Regions from separate parts of the Glaciecola sp. 1036 genome, predicted to be linked through region 2. Evidence: predicted binding sites of a transcription regulator. Region 2 holds the regulator's gene; the other holds the start of a gene.
The links. Region 2 encodes LexA, which represses DNA repair genes until DNA is damaged. Its sites were predicted from a motif close to TACTGTATNNNNATACAGTA; they were not measured.

Region 1: the regulator LexA is predicted to act here: its motif matches at 1,922-1,941, upstream of dinB (DNA polymerase IV).

Annotation. Positions count from the first base shown of each region.
Region 1 is NZ_JBLWFH010000011.1:59,260-67,884, reverse strand. Features, by position in the region: gene ACNKW3_RS15275 (FAD:protein FMN transferase) at 1-922, shown strand, start outside; gene nqrM ((Na+)-NQR maturation NqrM) at 932-1,165, shown strand; gene ACNKW3_RS15265 (hypothetical protein) at 1,162-1,848, opposite strand; gene dinB (DNA polymerase IV) at 1,953-3,023, shown strand; gene ACNKW3_RS15255 (M17 family metallopeptidase) at 3,160-4,719, shown strand; gene ACNKW3_RS15250 (DUF1653 domain-containing protein) at 4,719-4,946, shown strand; gene ACNKW3_RS15245 (MBL fold metallo-hydrolase) at 4,959-5,807, shown strand; gene ACNKW3_RS15240 (amidohydrolase) at 5,869-7,515, opposite strand; gene ACNKW3_RS15235 (serine/threonine dehydratase) at 7,520-8,506, opposite strand; gene ACNKW3_RS15230 (DPP IV N-terminal domain-containing protein) at 8,548-8,625, opposite strand, start outside.
Region 2 is NZ_JBLWFH010000010.1:49,285-57,909, reverse strand. Features, by position in the region: gene ctaD (cytochrome c oxidase subunit I) at 1-415, opposite strand, end outside; gene coxB (cytochrome c oxidase subunit II) at 427-1,551, opposite strand; gene lexA (transcriptional repressor LexA) at 1,819-2,439, opposite strand; gene plsB (glycerol-3-phosphate 1-O-acyltransferase PlsB) at 2,651-5,083, shown strand; gene ilvA (threonine ammonia-lyase, biosynthetic) at 5,134-6,666, opposite strand; gene ilvD (dihydroxy-acid dehydratase) at 6,666-8,513, opposite strand; gene ACNKW3_RS14475 (branched-chain amino acid transaminase) at 8,529-8,625, opposite strand, start outside.

The sequences.
Region 1 (8,625 bases), on a different contig from region 2:
CATGTATAACGTCAAGTTCGTGCTCGATGATATTCAAGCAGAACGAATTAACACAGAGCAGATAGATCTAGAAATTAAACAAAGTCTTCAACAGATTAATAATTTAATGTCTACCTATATTAATGATTCAGAACTATCGCGATTAAATAAAGCACCTGCTGGCGTTCCTTTTAGGATTAGTGCTGAAACGGAATTTGTGCTAGCTGCAGCCATAGAACTGCATCACATGAGCATGGGTGCGCTAGATATTACCGTTGGTCCATTGGTTAACCTTTGGGGATTTGGTCCTACAATGAGGCCTAATAAAGTGCCTACAAACGAAGACGTGGAAGAAGTTAGGCAATTTGTAGGTCTAGATAAATTCCAATTAAATGATAGAGCTGTAATTAAATCACATCCTGATGTGTATATAGATTTATCGACTATTGCCAAAGGTTATGCGGTAGATGAAATTGCTGCTTTACTTGAGTCTTACCATATTACTAACTATTTAGTGGATATTGGTGGGGAAATGCGCATTTCAGGAAAGAAATCCGAAGATAAAGATTGGTTAATAGCCATCGAAAAGCCTGTGACCAACCAAAGAGCAGCTCAGGTTATTATTTCTATCGGTGACAATGCGATAGCCACATCTGGAGATTATCGTAACTATTTCGAAAAAGACGGTATTCGATATTCTCATTTGATCGATCCTTCTACTGCTAAACCCATACAGCATAATTTGGCAGCTGTAAGTGTGATTCATAAATCCAGTATGATGGCAGATGGACTGGCCACGGCATTAATTGTGATGGGAAAAGAAAAAGGTTTAGCTTTCGCTGAATCAGAGAATATTCCGGCATTGTTTGTTGTTAAGGAAGGCGAAGATTTCGTAGAATATCATTCGACTGCCTTTGACAAGACAGTGTCAGTAATGCATTAGAGGCAAATTTTGAGTACATTCATTTTAGCGTTTGTTTTCTTTCTACTTATGGTGTTGGCCATGGGTGTTGGTTATATTTTTCAGAAAAAAAGCATTTCTGGTTCTTGTGGTGGGCTTGGCGCTTTAGGCGTTAGTAAAGCTTGTGATTGCCCTGAGCCCTGCGATCGTAAAAAAGCAAGGCTAGCTAAACAAGAGGCTAGAGAAGAAAAGCTTAAAGAATGGAAAGATAATCAGATTCTTTAGTCTGCTGCTCTTACCCAGCGAGAATTGACCAACGAGATAAGTTTATCGTGTTCTTTGCTGCCCTTATTAACAGCAATGAAGGCATCTATGCTATCCACTTCTTCTATTATTATGTCTTTAATGGGCGGTGTGTCTGACAATTCAAGTTTCTGTTTAAAATGCTCATAAGGTCTTTTATAGGCAAGTAAGTACTCTGTTCTACCTAACAGAAAAGCATTGGTTACAACTTCGACTGAATTAGAATGAACAGGCGCCACCCCACTGTCTATTAAACGCTTAGCGTGTCCGTTATAGTCAAACCCATACAATAAAGAAACCGTATTTTTTTCCTTAGCATTTGGATTACGACCTTGAATGATGGTCAATCTAGAAAATGGAATTTCAGAGTAACTCAAAAGCCCTTCGAGCATTTTTGTGGTTTTTACATTAATAGAAAGATCTAACGAGTTATTCGTAATACTTCTATAGATGCGTTTAGGCGATGCACAGGTAAGATGGAAATTATAGGTAGACTCTTTGAAAACGTTTGTCATCAGATCATTTAAGGTGCCCTGACAACTGCCACCGTCATCCACGATAGTGAAAGGAGGAAATATAACCATACCAAGTTGCATAGTACTTTCCGGCGGTTTTGCGAAAACCGCACCACTAACAAGAACTAAGGTTAAAAGTAGTGTCTTCATAAAAACTTGGTTATAAGTTATTCAAAAACTATAGCATAAAGTCGTAGATTGACAAATACAAGTTGTTTTGTTTTACTGTATGTATGAACAGTGTAGGTGCGAGAATGAAAAAGTTTATTCATGTTGATATGGATGCGTTTTACGTAGCTGTAGAGATCAGAGATGCACCAGAACTAGCTGATAAACCGGTAGCTGTTGGCGGACGTTCACGCACCCGCGGTGTGCTATCCACTTGCAACTACATTGCTCGGCAGTACGGTATTCACTCAGCAATGCCGACGGCAATTGCTGTGAGAAAATGCCCAGAGTTGATTATAGTGCCGGGCAGAATGCAAGTTTATAAGGAAGTAAGTCAGCATATTCGCAGTATATTCAAGCGCTACACCGACCTTATCGAGCCCCTTTCTCTAGATGAAGCCTATTTAGATGTGACTGATACGATGCACTGCAATGGTTCTGCGACTCTGATTGCCCAGGAAATAAGGCAGTGTATCCAAGATGAACTTAATTTAACCGCATCTGCTGGCGTTGCACCACTGAAATTTGTGGCTAAAGTGGCGTCAGATATGAATAAGCCTAACGGGCAATATGTTGTAACCCCAGAGAACCTGCAATCCTTTATTGATAATTTACCATTAAATAAAATACCAGGGGTGGGGAAGGTCACTTTTGAAAAGTTAAAAACCCTTGGTTGGTTAACGGGCAAAGATATTCGAGAGCTAGAACAAAAGGATGTTATCGCTCGATTTGGCAAATTTGGCGCTTCGCTGTGGCGCAAATGCAATGCTATCGACAACAGAGGTGTCGAAGTTTCGCGGATAAGAAAGTCAGTTGGAGTAGAACATACATTTTCGGAAAATCTCAATAATGAACAAGCCTTGAGTGAGTACATGTCCGAACGCTTAATACCTGAACTTAAGAAACGCGCTAAAAACTATATAAACGAAAACCGAATTGATAAATTGGGGGTTAAAGTAAAGTTTGCTGACTTTCATCAAACCACTAAGGAACAGAAATTTAACAGCATTAACCTCGACATCTTTTCCAGCCTTTTACATGAAGCATTTAAAAGAGGAAATGGTAAATCAGCCCGTTTATTAGGTGTACATATTGGTCTGGTAGACGCAATACCAGAAGATTCCCATCAACTTACTTTTGATTTAGAAAAAGTGTAAATTAAACGAAGTTATTTAAAGCGTGTTTAGCGTTAACTTCATAACTGAAGTTTCTGAATTATCTTTAGATTCGGATAATTCATTACAGTTAAAATTTGTCTATACTATTGTTTAACTTATCTACACAGGAGATTTTATGTCTTTTCCTGCTCCGATTGGCTTAGCGTCATCGGGTCCTTTTTCTTCTTTTGATTTATCTATTGTTGTGTCAGACCAATCGAGTTCTGAGGTGTTTTCTGAATTATCTAATGTAATGGATGAGCAGCATGCCCTAGACCCTAGAGTGGGTGATAAAGTGTCATTGTTACTAGATTCTAGTTTTCCCGGGGGACGCTTGTTACATATACCAACGGGAAAGCTAACCCGAGACTATGATGATGTAAGGCGAATATTTGATTTAGGTAGGCAACATGCGGATTTATTGATTGAACTGAAATCCACAAAACCAGTGGTTTCCGTTGAGCTTAATAATTTACCCGATCATAAAAAAGACCTTTTTGCTAAAGCATTAGGCGTGTTTTACTTGGGGTTGTGCCAAGGTCTATACCAACCATTGGAAGCTAGACAATCACTCGGTGAAGATAGTCTTGAACCCGTGCAACAAATCGCATTAATTGGTGCCGACGAGGTTTTAATTAAACAACTTATAGCGACTGAAGCGGGAAAACGTGTTGCACGAGATTTATGTGGTACAGAGCCAGAGCGTATGGCACCACCCGGCTTTGCGGATTATTGCCAAGCATTGTTCTCGCATACTGATGTAGATATCACTATTATTGATGATGAAAAGCAATTGTTCGATCAATATCCCGCCCTGCATGCAGTTGCGCGAGCTTCATTACATGTTCAGCGCCATCAACCTAGAGTTATTCAATTGACTTATACCGGACAAGGAGAAATCTCAGAAACCCTTATGTTAGCCGGAAAAGGCATTACTTTTGATACCGGTGGAGTCGATTTAAAAGTTAATGGTCACATGGCGGGAATGAGTCGAGATAAGGGCGGTGCAGCAGCGGTTGCTGGTTTTATGTATGCCTTGGCTTTATTGAAACCCAAAGGCATTAAGGTGATGGCTGAAATAGCCGCGGTACGAAACAATGTTGATGCGGAAGCCTACACCCCAGATGAAATTATTACTGGGCATTCAGGTGTAAGAGTACGTGTTGGTAATACCGATGCCGAAGGCAGACTTGTAATGATGGATATTTTGTCTCACTTTAGGGAACAGGCTGCCAACGAAATAAATCCAAGTGTGTTCAGTTTTGCGACTTTGACAGGGCACGCAATGCTTGCACATGGACCTTATACCGCAGTGCTAGAAAATGGTCCTGCATTGGCATCTGGAGTGAACGAAAAACTGTGTTCTCAAGGTCTTCTATGGGGAGATATGTGTCATCAGTCCCTGGTACATCGTGAAGATTATGAATTTGTCCAACCAAGAACAAAAGCTGATGATGTATTGTCTTCGAATAATGCTCCATCAGTGTCTACTGTTAGAGGACATCAATTCCCGATGGCGTTTTTAGCTATAGCGTCAGGATTGGATAAGCATGGCTTAGATTCGCCTGCACCTATACCATTTACACATGTGGATATTGCAGGCTCAGGTGTCGAAAACATGAGTTGGCAACATGGCAAGCCAACAGCTGCACCTGTCACTAGTTTATTGGCAAGCTATATTTTTGGTAACAGCTGATGCAACTAAAGAAAGGGCGTTATCAACATTATAAAGGCAATTACTACGAAGTGATTGATTCTGTAAGACATTCGGAAACCGAAGAAGTACTGGTGTTATATCGACAACTTTATGGTGATCGAGCTCTTTGGGTTAGACCGTATAATCATTTCTGTGAAATGGTAACCGTCAACGATACAAAAGTTTCGCGTTTTAGATTCGTCGACGACAGTGGTGAAACAACTTAATAAAGGACAATTATGAAAAGAATACTGGTGATAGCAGCTTTGGTCTCAACGAGTCTGGTAGCGTTTTCACAAGATAGATTTGCCGATGTTGAAGTAACGTCTCAATCTGTATCAGGCTCTGTATATATGTTAACTGGGGCAGGAGGAAATATTGGCGTTTCTGCGGGTGACGATGGATTATTAATTATTGATGATCAGTATGCACCATTAGCTGACAAAATCGCCGCCGAATTAAAATCCATTAGTGACATGAAAACCAAGTATGTAGTAAACACCCACTATCATGGCGACCATACTGGTTCTAATGCATTTTTTCATGAAAACCAAGGCGCAACTATCTTTGCCCATGAAAACGTAAGAATTCGATTAGCTTCAGCAGAAGATGCTGATCAACAATCGTTACCGGTCATTACCTATAAAGATGGCATTAAATTTCATATAAATGGTGATACAGCACATGTATTTCATTTACCCAGTGCGCATACCGACGGCGATAGCGCCATATGGTTTGAAAAAGCCAATGTATTGCATACAGGGGATATTTTTTTCAACGGCATGTTCCCATATGTTGATTTAGGCGCTGGTGGTGATGTAGAAGGTTACATTGAAGCGATTAAAGTGCTGTTGGCGAAGATTGACCCGACCACTAAGATTATTCCTGGCCATGGTAAATTAGCCAATAAACAAGACCTGATGCGTTTTGTTGATATGATTGAGCAAACACATCAATATGTTCAGGCGCAAAAAGCCAAAGGCATGTCCGAAGCTGAAGTGGTTGAAGCTGGGCTAGAAGAAAAATGGAAATCTTGGGCTTGGCAGTTTATCAATGAAGAGCGTTGGATTAAGACCCTATATCAATAAATAGGGTTTTGCTTGCAACGCTCATGTTGACCTTGTTTATAAATGGTGTTTACAGGCGAGATTAAAAAACCTGCTTCCCATTCACCCAAGTTTGCTGTACCTGAATATCTCTGATTTGAGAAGCAGGTATAGCAAACATGTCTTTATCGATAATAATGAAGTCGGCTTTCATACCTGGTGAAAGTTGGCCGATACTATCTTCTTGAAATGCTGCATAAGCTGCATCAATGGTAAAGCCTCTAAATGCCTCTAAAAGGGTCACAGATTCTTCAGGGATCCAACCGCCTTGAGGTTGATTATCCCCATCTTGTCTAGTAACAGCCGCATGCAACCCATGAAATGGATTGGCCAACTCCACTGGAAAATCGCTTCCAAACGCAATGCGAGAACCCTGATTTAAAAACGTTCGCCATGCATAGGCGCCTTTTAAACGTTCTGCGCCAAGCCTGTCTTCTGCCATATTTTTATCACTGGTGGCATGAGTAGGTTGCATAGAGGGAATGATGCCGTACTCCACAAACAGTGGAATATCTTCTACCGCAATGACCTGAGCATGTTCAATCCGGTGACGTTGCTTGTTATCTGGATACTTTTTAAATGCTTTAGCAAAGTGTTGCAAAACCAAACGATTTGCTCGATCCCCTATTGCATGAAAATTAAGTTGAAAATCTTCTCCAATGACTAAATCAAACACTGCTGGCAGCTCTTCTAGCGGGGTTACCAGTAAACCTTTATTATCTGGGTCATCTGAATAGGGGGCCAAAAGCGCAGCGCCACGACTGCCCAAAGCACCATCGCCATAGGCTTTTACTGAGCGAATGGATAAAAATTCATCTTCATCTTGATAATGCCCTTGGGCTAACATTTCTGTGATATTAGGATCTGTAGCGGCTAACATCGCATAAATTCTAAGATTGAGCCGATGGGCTTCTGCTTGCTCAACATACATATCTCTAACGCGTTGACTGATACCGGCATCATGCATACTAGTCACGCCTAAAGACAGCAAATGCTGTTGTGCAGTATCTAGCTGATTTCTAAGTTGTTCTAGGCTTGTATCAGGGATGTGTTGCCATACTAGATCCATTGCATTATCGATAAGTACGCCTGTTGGATTGCCATTTTCATCTTTTACAATCTCGCCACCTTCAACGGCAGGAGTGGACGCATTAATTCCTGCAACTTCTAGGGCTTTAGAGTTCACCCATGCAGCATGACCATCTATTCGACTTAAATACACCGGAACGTCTGCAAATTCCTTGTCTAATGAATCTTTTGAGGGGAATTGTTTTGATGGCCAATTAACTTGATTCCAGCCTCTACCCATTACCCAGACTCCGGTTTTATGGGCACTGACAAACTGAGTAATAGCTTTAACAGCGGCTTGTTCTGATTCACTTGTTCTGAGATCGACTTGGGTGAGATTTTCCCCAAGACCCAGCAAATGGCCATGGGCGTCAATGAGGCCAGGGATAAGGGTCTTGCCCTGTAAATCAACGACTTTGTCTACAGAAGTGGTGTTAGGTTTGCCGATAGAGACGACTTTGTCATCCTCAATTAGCATCTCATCGAATTGTACTAATTCACCTTGCTGATTAAGTGTATAACCATTGATATTGGTAAAGTGAGTGGTTTTCGCGCTCAGAGAAACGGGAACAAAAACTAAGGATATTAGTAAGGGTAAGGTAGTAATTGCTTTCATTTTCATTCCTCTAGTTCAAACTCGGTAAAGTATTTAGGTTATCATTAAGCCAGATTTTATGCATTGAGGACGAACTGATGTTACCTCCGCTTAAAATAACTAACACGCGTTGTTTTTTGTTCTGCGTTGACAACCATCGAACAACTGCATCCATCGCCAAAGCACTTGTAGGTTCAACATGTAATTTTAATAAATGTTGTAACCATTGTGTCCAATAAATGATCCCTTGTTCATCAACTTCATAAAAATCGTCAACTTGCTGAATAATTGGGAAAGTGTGTTCGCCCACACTCGGTGTTGCGGCACCATCTGCCAATGTTTGAGCAGGCCCGTCGAGGGCAATGATTTTGCCCGCGCGACGAGATTTTGCCGCATCATTGGCTTGCAAGGGTTCGGCACCAATGACTTTGGCATTGGGCGCTAATGCTCTTGTAGCTACGTATGAGCCTGATAGTAATCCGCCACCGCCACAAGGTGCAAATACAGCATCTACATCTGATATTTGTGCTAGAGCTTCTGCTGTTGCTGTGCCTTGCCCGGCAATAATGTCAGGATGATTGAAAGGAGGAATCCATACAATACCCTCTTCTTGGGCTGCGTTTTGTATAGCAGCATCGGCCTCTAATCTAGTGTCGAATAAATGAAGCTCTGCGCCATAATACTTAGTCGCATTTGCTTTTACTGGCGAAATATTTTGAGCCGCATAAATCTCAGAAGGTATTGAAAATATTTGACTGGCAAGCGCTACTGCTTGTGCATGATTGCCAGAAGAATTAGCCACAACTTTATTCACCTCGTCACCACTTTCTCGTAACTTGGCAATAAAGTTGGTCGCCCCTCTTATCTTAAAAGCGCCTATTTTTTGCAAACATTCCGCTTTAAAAAATATCTCATGTCCCAACCACTGATTTAACAAATGAGAGCTTACAATGGGCGTTTTGTGGACGTATGGCGCAATACGTTGTTGCGCCATTTGAATATCATGATATGTGACCATTTAACCCCTCAGTTTTCATTATTAGAGGCTCTTTCTTCGATCTACTTATTCTCTAAGTGTTGGTCGAAAAAGCGGGTAATAGTTTTGTACATGTGTATGCCTGTAGCTTTTCCTCGCAG
Region 2 (8,625 bases):
AAAGTAGTATTAAGAAAGCAAAAGGCAATATCCAAAATGACCAGTTGTTCATCCGCGGTAGCGCCATATCTGGCGCACCTATCATCATAGGTACTAGCCAGTTTGCCAAACCGGTAAAGGCTGGCATTACTGCGCCAAATACCATGATCAAACCGTGGACTGTGGTCATTTGGTTAAAAAAGTTCGGGTCAACGATTTGTAGACCAGGCTGGAATAGTTCGGCACGAATGACCATTGCCATTGCACCACCAACCAAAAACATAATAAAAGCAAACCACAAATAAAGGGTGCCTATATCCTTATGGTTAGTAGTCAACACCCATCGTAAAATACCTTTGGGTGCTCCATGATGGTGATCATCATGTCCATGATCGGCAGTGTGCGTGTCCGCTGGAGTATTTGTTACTGTAGCCATGCTCTTGCCCCTTATTTACCTTGAATTAAATCGTTAACGTCTTTTGCTTGCACAAGATCATCTGTGTTGTTCCCCCAAGCATTTCGCGTATAAGTCACAACCGCCGCAATTTCAGACATACTCAATTGCTTAGAAAAGGCTTGCATGGCAGTACCAGCACGACCATTAACCACAACGTCGATATGGCCTTGACGGTCATTTAATATAAATGCAGAACCTTTAAGTGCAGGGAAAGCCCCGGGCAAACCTTCACCTGAGGGTTGATGGCAAGCTGCGCACACCGAGTTATAAATCTGCTCACCTGAGGCCATTAACTCTTCTTTACTCATATTCATTGCAAGTAGGCGTTCTTCTTCGGCGCGTTTTTCTTGAGCAATGCGTTCTTGTTCATCAATCCAACGGTCGAATTCAGCGGGTTCTTTTGCAATCACGACAATTGGCATAAACCCGTGGTCTTTGCCGCACAATTCTGCACACTGTCCTCGATACACCCCTGGTTCATTGACTCTGGTCCAGGCTTCATTAATAAACCCAGGATTAGCATCTTTCTTAACTGCAAAATCAGGAACCCACCAGCTGTGAATAACATCATCGGAAGTGATTAAGAAGCGGACTTTTTGTCCGGTTGGAATGACTAAAGGACGATCAACTTCTAATAAGTAGTTTTCACCTTTAGGAAATTTATTTTCAATTTGCTCTCTTTGAGATGCTAATAAAGAGAAAAATTCGACCTCTCGGTCCATGTATTTATAATGCCATTTCCATTGAGAGCCAGTTACTTCAATACTGAGGTCAGGCTTACTGACATCTTCCATGTCCATCAAAGTGCTAGCAGCAGGTACTGCCATCACAATCAAAATGATAAAAGGCACAACCGTCCAAGCAATTTCTACTTTTACATTTTCGTGAAAATTGGCTGGTGCATGCCCTTTCGACTTGCGATGTTTAAGCATAGCTATAAACATCACACCAAACACAATGACAGCAATGACAACACATATCCAAAACATCAACATGTGTAACCCATACACCTGATCACTGATATCAGTGACACCGCGCCTTAAGTTTAAGTCAGATCGTTCAGCTGCGCTTTGGGCAAAACTGAAGAAAGGTACACATAGCGTTAATAATCCCATTACGGCTTTGAGTGACTTCACACTTTTCTCCCCCGAGATATCCATAAAACAATGCTAATTTCCTGAAATCGACATTCACGTTTGTTTTTTGTTATCAGATTGTGAATAAGTGTACAATGATTAACCAATAAAAGCTTGGCGTAAAGAGATTTTTTAAAAAAAGTAGTGAGATTTGGCGTTTTTTTATATTTACAGTTTATTATTTGACCGATTTGAACAAAAAAGCGGCATTAAAGCCGCTTTTTTGTTAATTTTTGTTTAAAATTTTTAGAAGTTATTGGAATCGCGAATTACACCAACTGCAAGTCCTTCAATAGTGAAAAATTGTGAAGCTAGATCAACCTTGATCGGAGCAAAGTCATCGTTTTCCGCTTCCAATATGACTTGAGAGCCTTTCTGGATTAAGCGTTTCACAGTAACATCTTCGTCCACTCGGGCAACTACCACCTGCCCATTGCGTACATCCTTAGTTTTATGCACAGCCAATAAGTCACCATCCATAATGCCGATGTTTTTCATACTTTCTCCCTGTACGCGCAACAAGTAATCAGCATTGGGATGGAACATAGCGGGATCAACTTTATAGTGAGATTCCACATGCTCTTGCGCTAGAATGGGCTCACCGGCCGCTACTTTACCAATCAAAGGCAAGCCTTCTTCAACTTCATCATCTAATGCGCAATTCAGTTTAATCCCACGGGAAGTTCCGGGTAAAATGTCAATTACCCCCTTTTTAGCCAAGGCTTTTAAGTGCTCCTCAGCAGCATTTGCCGACTTGAACCCCAATTGCCTTGCAATTTCTGCGCGCGTTGGTGGCATACCAGTATCGAGCATAGTGCTCTTGATAAGATCGAGTACTTCCTGTTGTCGTTGAGTTAGTGGACGCATAAACAGCCTGTTTTTCTATACAGTTATGTGAGCAGTATAACCAATGTGAATTAAAACGCAACTGTTGATAATCAAAAGCTTAGCTTGTAAAAAATTTGGTTTATAATGAACGACTAAGAATAAACAACGGTCTACTACTAAGCCATCTAGTATTAGGGTAAGTAAATAACTACATGGTAGGATCGTTTTAGAAATTTGTGATGGAGCAAACATGAACCCTATTCGAGCTGCGCTTCGATGGCTGTTGGAAAAGCCAATCAGCTGGCTAGTGTCAGTAAAAAGTGTACCGGCAGATGTCGAAAAAGAACTGGGCATCGACAAATCCAAACCTATTCTATATTTACTGCAAACAGAGTCGTTTACTGATCAGATCGCTTTATCTAAGTCAGTAAAACAATTGGGGTTACCTGATCCTCAAGACGTAGTAGATATTGGCGGTTATCAAACCAAAAGGCGTTTTTTTCTTGAACGCCCTCAAAGTATTTTAACCCGTAAAGTAAAACCCACTGCAATTGAAGATATCTTAACTGAATTATTTCATCTTCATCGGGAACAAAAAGATTTAGATTTTCAAGTTGTGCCTGTGTTTATTACATGGGGACGCTCTGCAGGAAAGGAAAAATCTGGATTTGCCCAGCTATTCGCTAGCAAAGCCTCGCCTAACTGGCTGCGCAAAGCCATGATAGTGATATTTTTCGGCCGGGATAATTTTGTCAGTTATTCTCAGGCGGTATCGACACGACAACTCGCTGACTTACATGGTAGTGATAAACAGATTGCACAAAAACTTGTGCGCGTTGCACGCACACATTTTCAACGTAAACGTCAAACCTTAAGCGGGCCCACCTTATTAGAAAGACAAACCCTGTATAATTCAATTTTGGGCTCAGAGTCTGTTAAGGCTGCCATGGCAGAAGAAGTCAGCCAAAAAGGTATTTCTACTGAAAAAGCCCGAAAAGATGCTCGTGCTTATATAGATGAAATTGCTGCAGATTATCGCGAAGGCTTAATTCGCATTGGTGACAGAATTCTTACCCGTATTTGGAACAAAATTTACGACGGTATAGATGTAGGACACGCAGAACGCGTGCGTGAATTGGCCAAAAATGGGCATGAAATTATTTATGTACCCTGCCACAGAAGTCATATGGATTACTTGTTACTAACCTATGTCATTTATCATGAAGGCTTAGTAACGCCCCACATTGCTGCGGGTATAAACTTAAACTTTTGGCCAGCAGGTCCAATTTTCCGTAAAAGCGGCGCCTTTTTCTTACGTCGAAGCTTTGGTGGGAATAAAGTTTACACCGCAGTTTTTAGAGAATATTTAGAATTACTTTTCAATAAAGGGTATTCAGTTAAATATTTTCCTGAAGGCGGAAGAAGCAGAACGGGACGTTTGCTTCCGCCAAAAACAGGCATGTTAGCAATGACGATTCAAGCCATGACCAAAGGAATTAACCGCCCGGTGTCAATTGTACCAGTGTATATTGGTTATGAGCATGTCATGGAAGTGAAAAGCTACATGAAAGAGCTGACGGGTAAGTCGAAAAAGAAAGAATCTCCTGCTCAGGTGTTTTCTGCCATCCGCAAATTAAAAAACTATGGCCATGGGTTTGTAAACTTTGGTGCTCCTATTCAATTGAGCCAATTTTTAGACGGAGCTGTGCCGGATTGGCGCGCTCAGTCTCAGCAAAAGGATAAAAAACCTCAGTGGTTAACGCCTGCAGTGAACAGCTTGGCTAATCAGGTGATGACCCGCATCAATAAAGCTTCAGCCATAAACGGCACCGCCATAGTGGCCTTATGCTTATTGAGCTCAAAAACTCATGTGGCCAGTAAACGGGAACTTAAAGACGCGATTGCGGAATTTTTAAAGATGTTTGAAGCCGTGCCATATAGTAAGGATGCAACACTACCCGACGAAACCGCTGATGCTCTAGTCAATCGCACGCTTGCCTTAAATAGATTTCAACAAACTCAGGACAAATACGGCACCATGGTATCACCAAAAGAAGGCGCGGCGGTGTTGCTAACATTTTATCGAAACAACATAATTCACATGTTCAGTATCGCCAGTTTGATTATGGCAGTGGCTTTTGTGCATAAAAGGATTGAACGCAAACAGATTCTGCATACTGTTGAACAACTTTTCCCTCTGTTGAAGCGTGAGTTTTTTATGCATCAAACTCAAGAGGAAGCGATTGAATACGCCGAATCATTAATTCAATACTTTAAAGAACGCGGATTATTGGTGCAGGCGGGTAAGTATTTATCACCTCCAGACACTTCCAGTCATTTGTTCAATCCTGCATGGCTACTAAGCCGCACTATGCAAGAAACTTGGCAGCGGTATGCTGTTGTTTTAAGTGTGTTGGAAAACGAAAAATCCATAGGTCGCGCTCAATTAGAACGCCAAGCTGTAACTGTGGCTGAACGCCTGTCATCGCTATATGGTTTAAAATCCCCAGAATTTTATGACAAGAATGTGCTCAGTACCTTTGTGAATGCTTTAAAAGATAACAATTTACTCGATAGCCAAGCAGACGGCACCTTGGCATTTTCAGATAACTCAATCAGTCTAAAACAAGTTATAATGCCCTTGGTATGGCCAGAAATTGTGCAGCATCTAGAGCAAATGTAGTCATAAAAAAAGCGCGCTAAATAGCGCGCTTTTGGTAATTTTTGGTTACGTTATTTAGCCAAAAAGAATTTATACGCTGGGTCGTCTGTATGTTCTTGGGCTGCATAATCTAATGCACTAAGATGTTGTTCAAACAACGGCCGTTGTTCGTCTGTAACCTCAAAGCCAGCCAACACCAAACCTTGTGCTGCCCCATGATTGCGATAATGGAATAGAGTGATATTCCATTGTTCGCCCAAGGTGGTTAAAAATCGCATTAACGCACCAGGGTATTCTGGGAATGAGAAAGAATAGATACTTTCTTTTACTTTGGTCACTGGACGACCGCCAACCATGTGTCGTACATGTAGTTTAGCCAGCTCATTATTGGATAAATCGAAACAGGTATAGCCAGCTTCATTTAAATTGTCCATTAACCGGCTTAACTCGGCACGACCCTCTTTGAGCTTAACTCCCACAAAGATATGCGCTTCTTCGGTACTTGAATAACGATAATTAAATTCGGTAATCACAATGCCGCCAAGACGAGAACAAAAGTCTTTGAAAGCACCCTTTATTTCGGGGATTTTCACCGCGAATACAGCTTCTTTTTGCTCGCCCAACTCACAACGTTCTGACACGTATCTAAGAGTATGGAAGTTGATATTAGCGCCACATAAGATACCGGCGATTTTCTTATCTTTGAGCTGATGTTGCTCACAATACTTGCGCATGGCGGCGACCGAAAGTGCACCGGCTGGTTCAGCAATCACACGGGTATCATCGAAAATATCTTTGATAGCCGCGCAAATTTCATCATTGGTAACCGTAACTACTTCATCCACATATTGCTGGCACAGTCTAAAAGGTTCTGTTCCTATGGTCTTGACCGCAACACCATCAGCAAATATGCCGACGCTAGGCAAGGTCACAGGTTCGCCAGCTTGCATCGCCGCTTGTAAACAAGCTGATTCATCTGACTCTACCGCAATGATGCGAATATTCGGGTTAATTTGTTTTACATAAACCGCGATGCCGGCGGCAAGTCCACCACCACCAACGGCAACAAACAAGTAATCAAGATCACCTTGTTGCTCTAATATTTCTTTACCTATGGTGCCCTGTCCGGCAATAACGTCAGGATGATCAAAAGGTGGGATCATAGTGTAGCCGAATTTCGCGCACTGAGATCTTGCTTCATCACTGGCTTGATCAAAACTGGTGCCGTGTTGAATTACGGTGACATATTCACCACCGAATTGACGCACAGCTTCCACCTTAATATCAGGTGTGGTTTCTGGCATCACAATCACTGCATTGATTTTCATGGCATTGGCAGAATATGCGACACCTTGAGCGTGATTGCCGGCAGATGCGGTTACCACTCCCTTCGCCTTTTGTTCATCGGTCAACTGTGCAATACAGTTATAAGCACCACGTAATTTAAACGACTTAACCGGTTGTTGATCTTCTCTTTTTAAGAAAACCTGATTACCGATTTGATTGGAAAACCTCGACATGTTAACCAAATCAGACATCACAGCCGCCTCATAAATAGGCGCCTGTAATATTTTAACGAGATATTCTAACTGGTTCTGTATCATTAATATTGTATCTTTGATGGATCGCGTACAGCACCTTTATCCGCACTGGTTGCCATCATGGCAAATACTTTCAATGCAGTAGACACTTCTCGCTGACGATTTTTAGGCTTAAACGGATTAGCACTTTGTTGCATCTCTTGCTGGCGCTTGGCAAATTCTTGTTCGGAAATATCCAAATGAATTTTTCGGTTTGGAATATCAATTTGAATAGTATCGCCATCTTCAACAAATGCGATGCCACCGCCGCTAGCAGCTTCAGGTGAACAATGACCAATGGAAAGTCCACTAGTTCCACCAGAAAATCTTCCATCCGTAATTAACGCACAAGCCTTACCTAATCCCTTTGATTTTAAATACGACGTGGGATACAGCATTTCTTGCATACCCGGACCACCTTTTGGTCCTTCATAGCGAATAACGACCACTTCTCCAGCCTGTACTTGGTCATTTAAGATGCCTTCAACCGCTGCATCCTGACTTTCATACACGCGCGCCGGTCCACTGAATTTGAGAATAGATTCATCTACGCCAGCAGTTTTTACAATACAACCGTTTTCTGCCAAATTACCGTAAAGCACGGCTAATCCGCCATCTTGGCTGTAAGCATGTTGCTGTTCTCGAATGCAGCCTTTTTCTCTATCGTCATCCACCGTAGGGTAACGACAATCTTGGCTGAACGCTTGGGTAGTGCGGATGCCCGCAGGGCCTGCGCGATAAAAATCTCTCGCATGTTGATTATCGGTATTGGTGACATCCCACTGTGCGATAACCTCTTCGAGGGATTTTCCTAAAATATGCGCAGCACCGCCGTGTAATAAACCAGCTTTGTTTAATTCATTCAAAATACCCATTACACCACCAGCTCTATGCACATCTTCCATATGATACTGGGGCGTTGCGGGTGCAACTTTACATAAATGCGGTACTTTGCGGGACAATCTATCAATGTCCTGCATACTAAAATCAACTTCACCTTCAACTGCAGCTGCCAATAAATGCAAGATAGTATTGGTTGAACCGCCCATGGCGATGTCCAAACTCATAGCATTTTCAAACGCATTAAAGTTTGCAATGTTACGCGGCAAGGCAGAAGCATCATCATCGCCATACCAACGTTTACAAAGATCAACGATGACTTCGCCAGCTTTAAGGAACAAACTTTCGCGATCTTTGTGTGTGGCTAGCGTAGATCCGTTGCCCGGTAATGATAACCCCAAAGCTTCAGTTAAACAGTTCATGGAATTTGCGGTGAACATACCTGAACAAGAACCACAGGTTGGGCAAGCAGAACGTTCAATTTGGTCTGTATCTTCATTGCTTACAGAAGTATCAGCAGCAGCAACCATGGCATCCACCAAATCTAGTTTGATGATTTGATCAGAAAGCTTAGTTTTACCGGCTTCCATTGGTCCACCAGAGACAAACACCACTGGGATGTTCAAGCGCATCGCCGCCATTAACATTCCTGGGGTAATTTTGTCGCAATTTGAAATACACACCAAAGCGTCAGCGCAATGGGCATTGACCATGTATTCTACTGCGTCAGCAATAACTTCTCTTGACGGCAAACTGTACAACATGCCTGCATGGCCCATAGCGATACCATCGTCCACCGCTATAGTATTGAATTCTTTTGCAACTGCACCCGCTTTTTCAATACTGGATGCCACCAATTGCCCAAGATCTTTTAAATGCACATGTCCTGGAACGAATTGAGTAAATGAGTTTGCAATTGCAATAATGGGCTTGCCAAAATCACCGTCTTTCATTCCTGTTGCGCGCCATAATGCTCTGGCGCCGGCCATATTGCGGCCATGAGTGGTTGTTGCTGAACGTAATTTTGGCATTGCTAACTCCTAATCTTATTTATAAACGGGTGTTAACCAACCCCATTTATCTTCTGTTGAACCATTAAATAGTCCAAAGAACATGTCTTGTACTTTTTCTGTGATAGGTCCA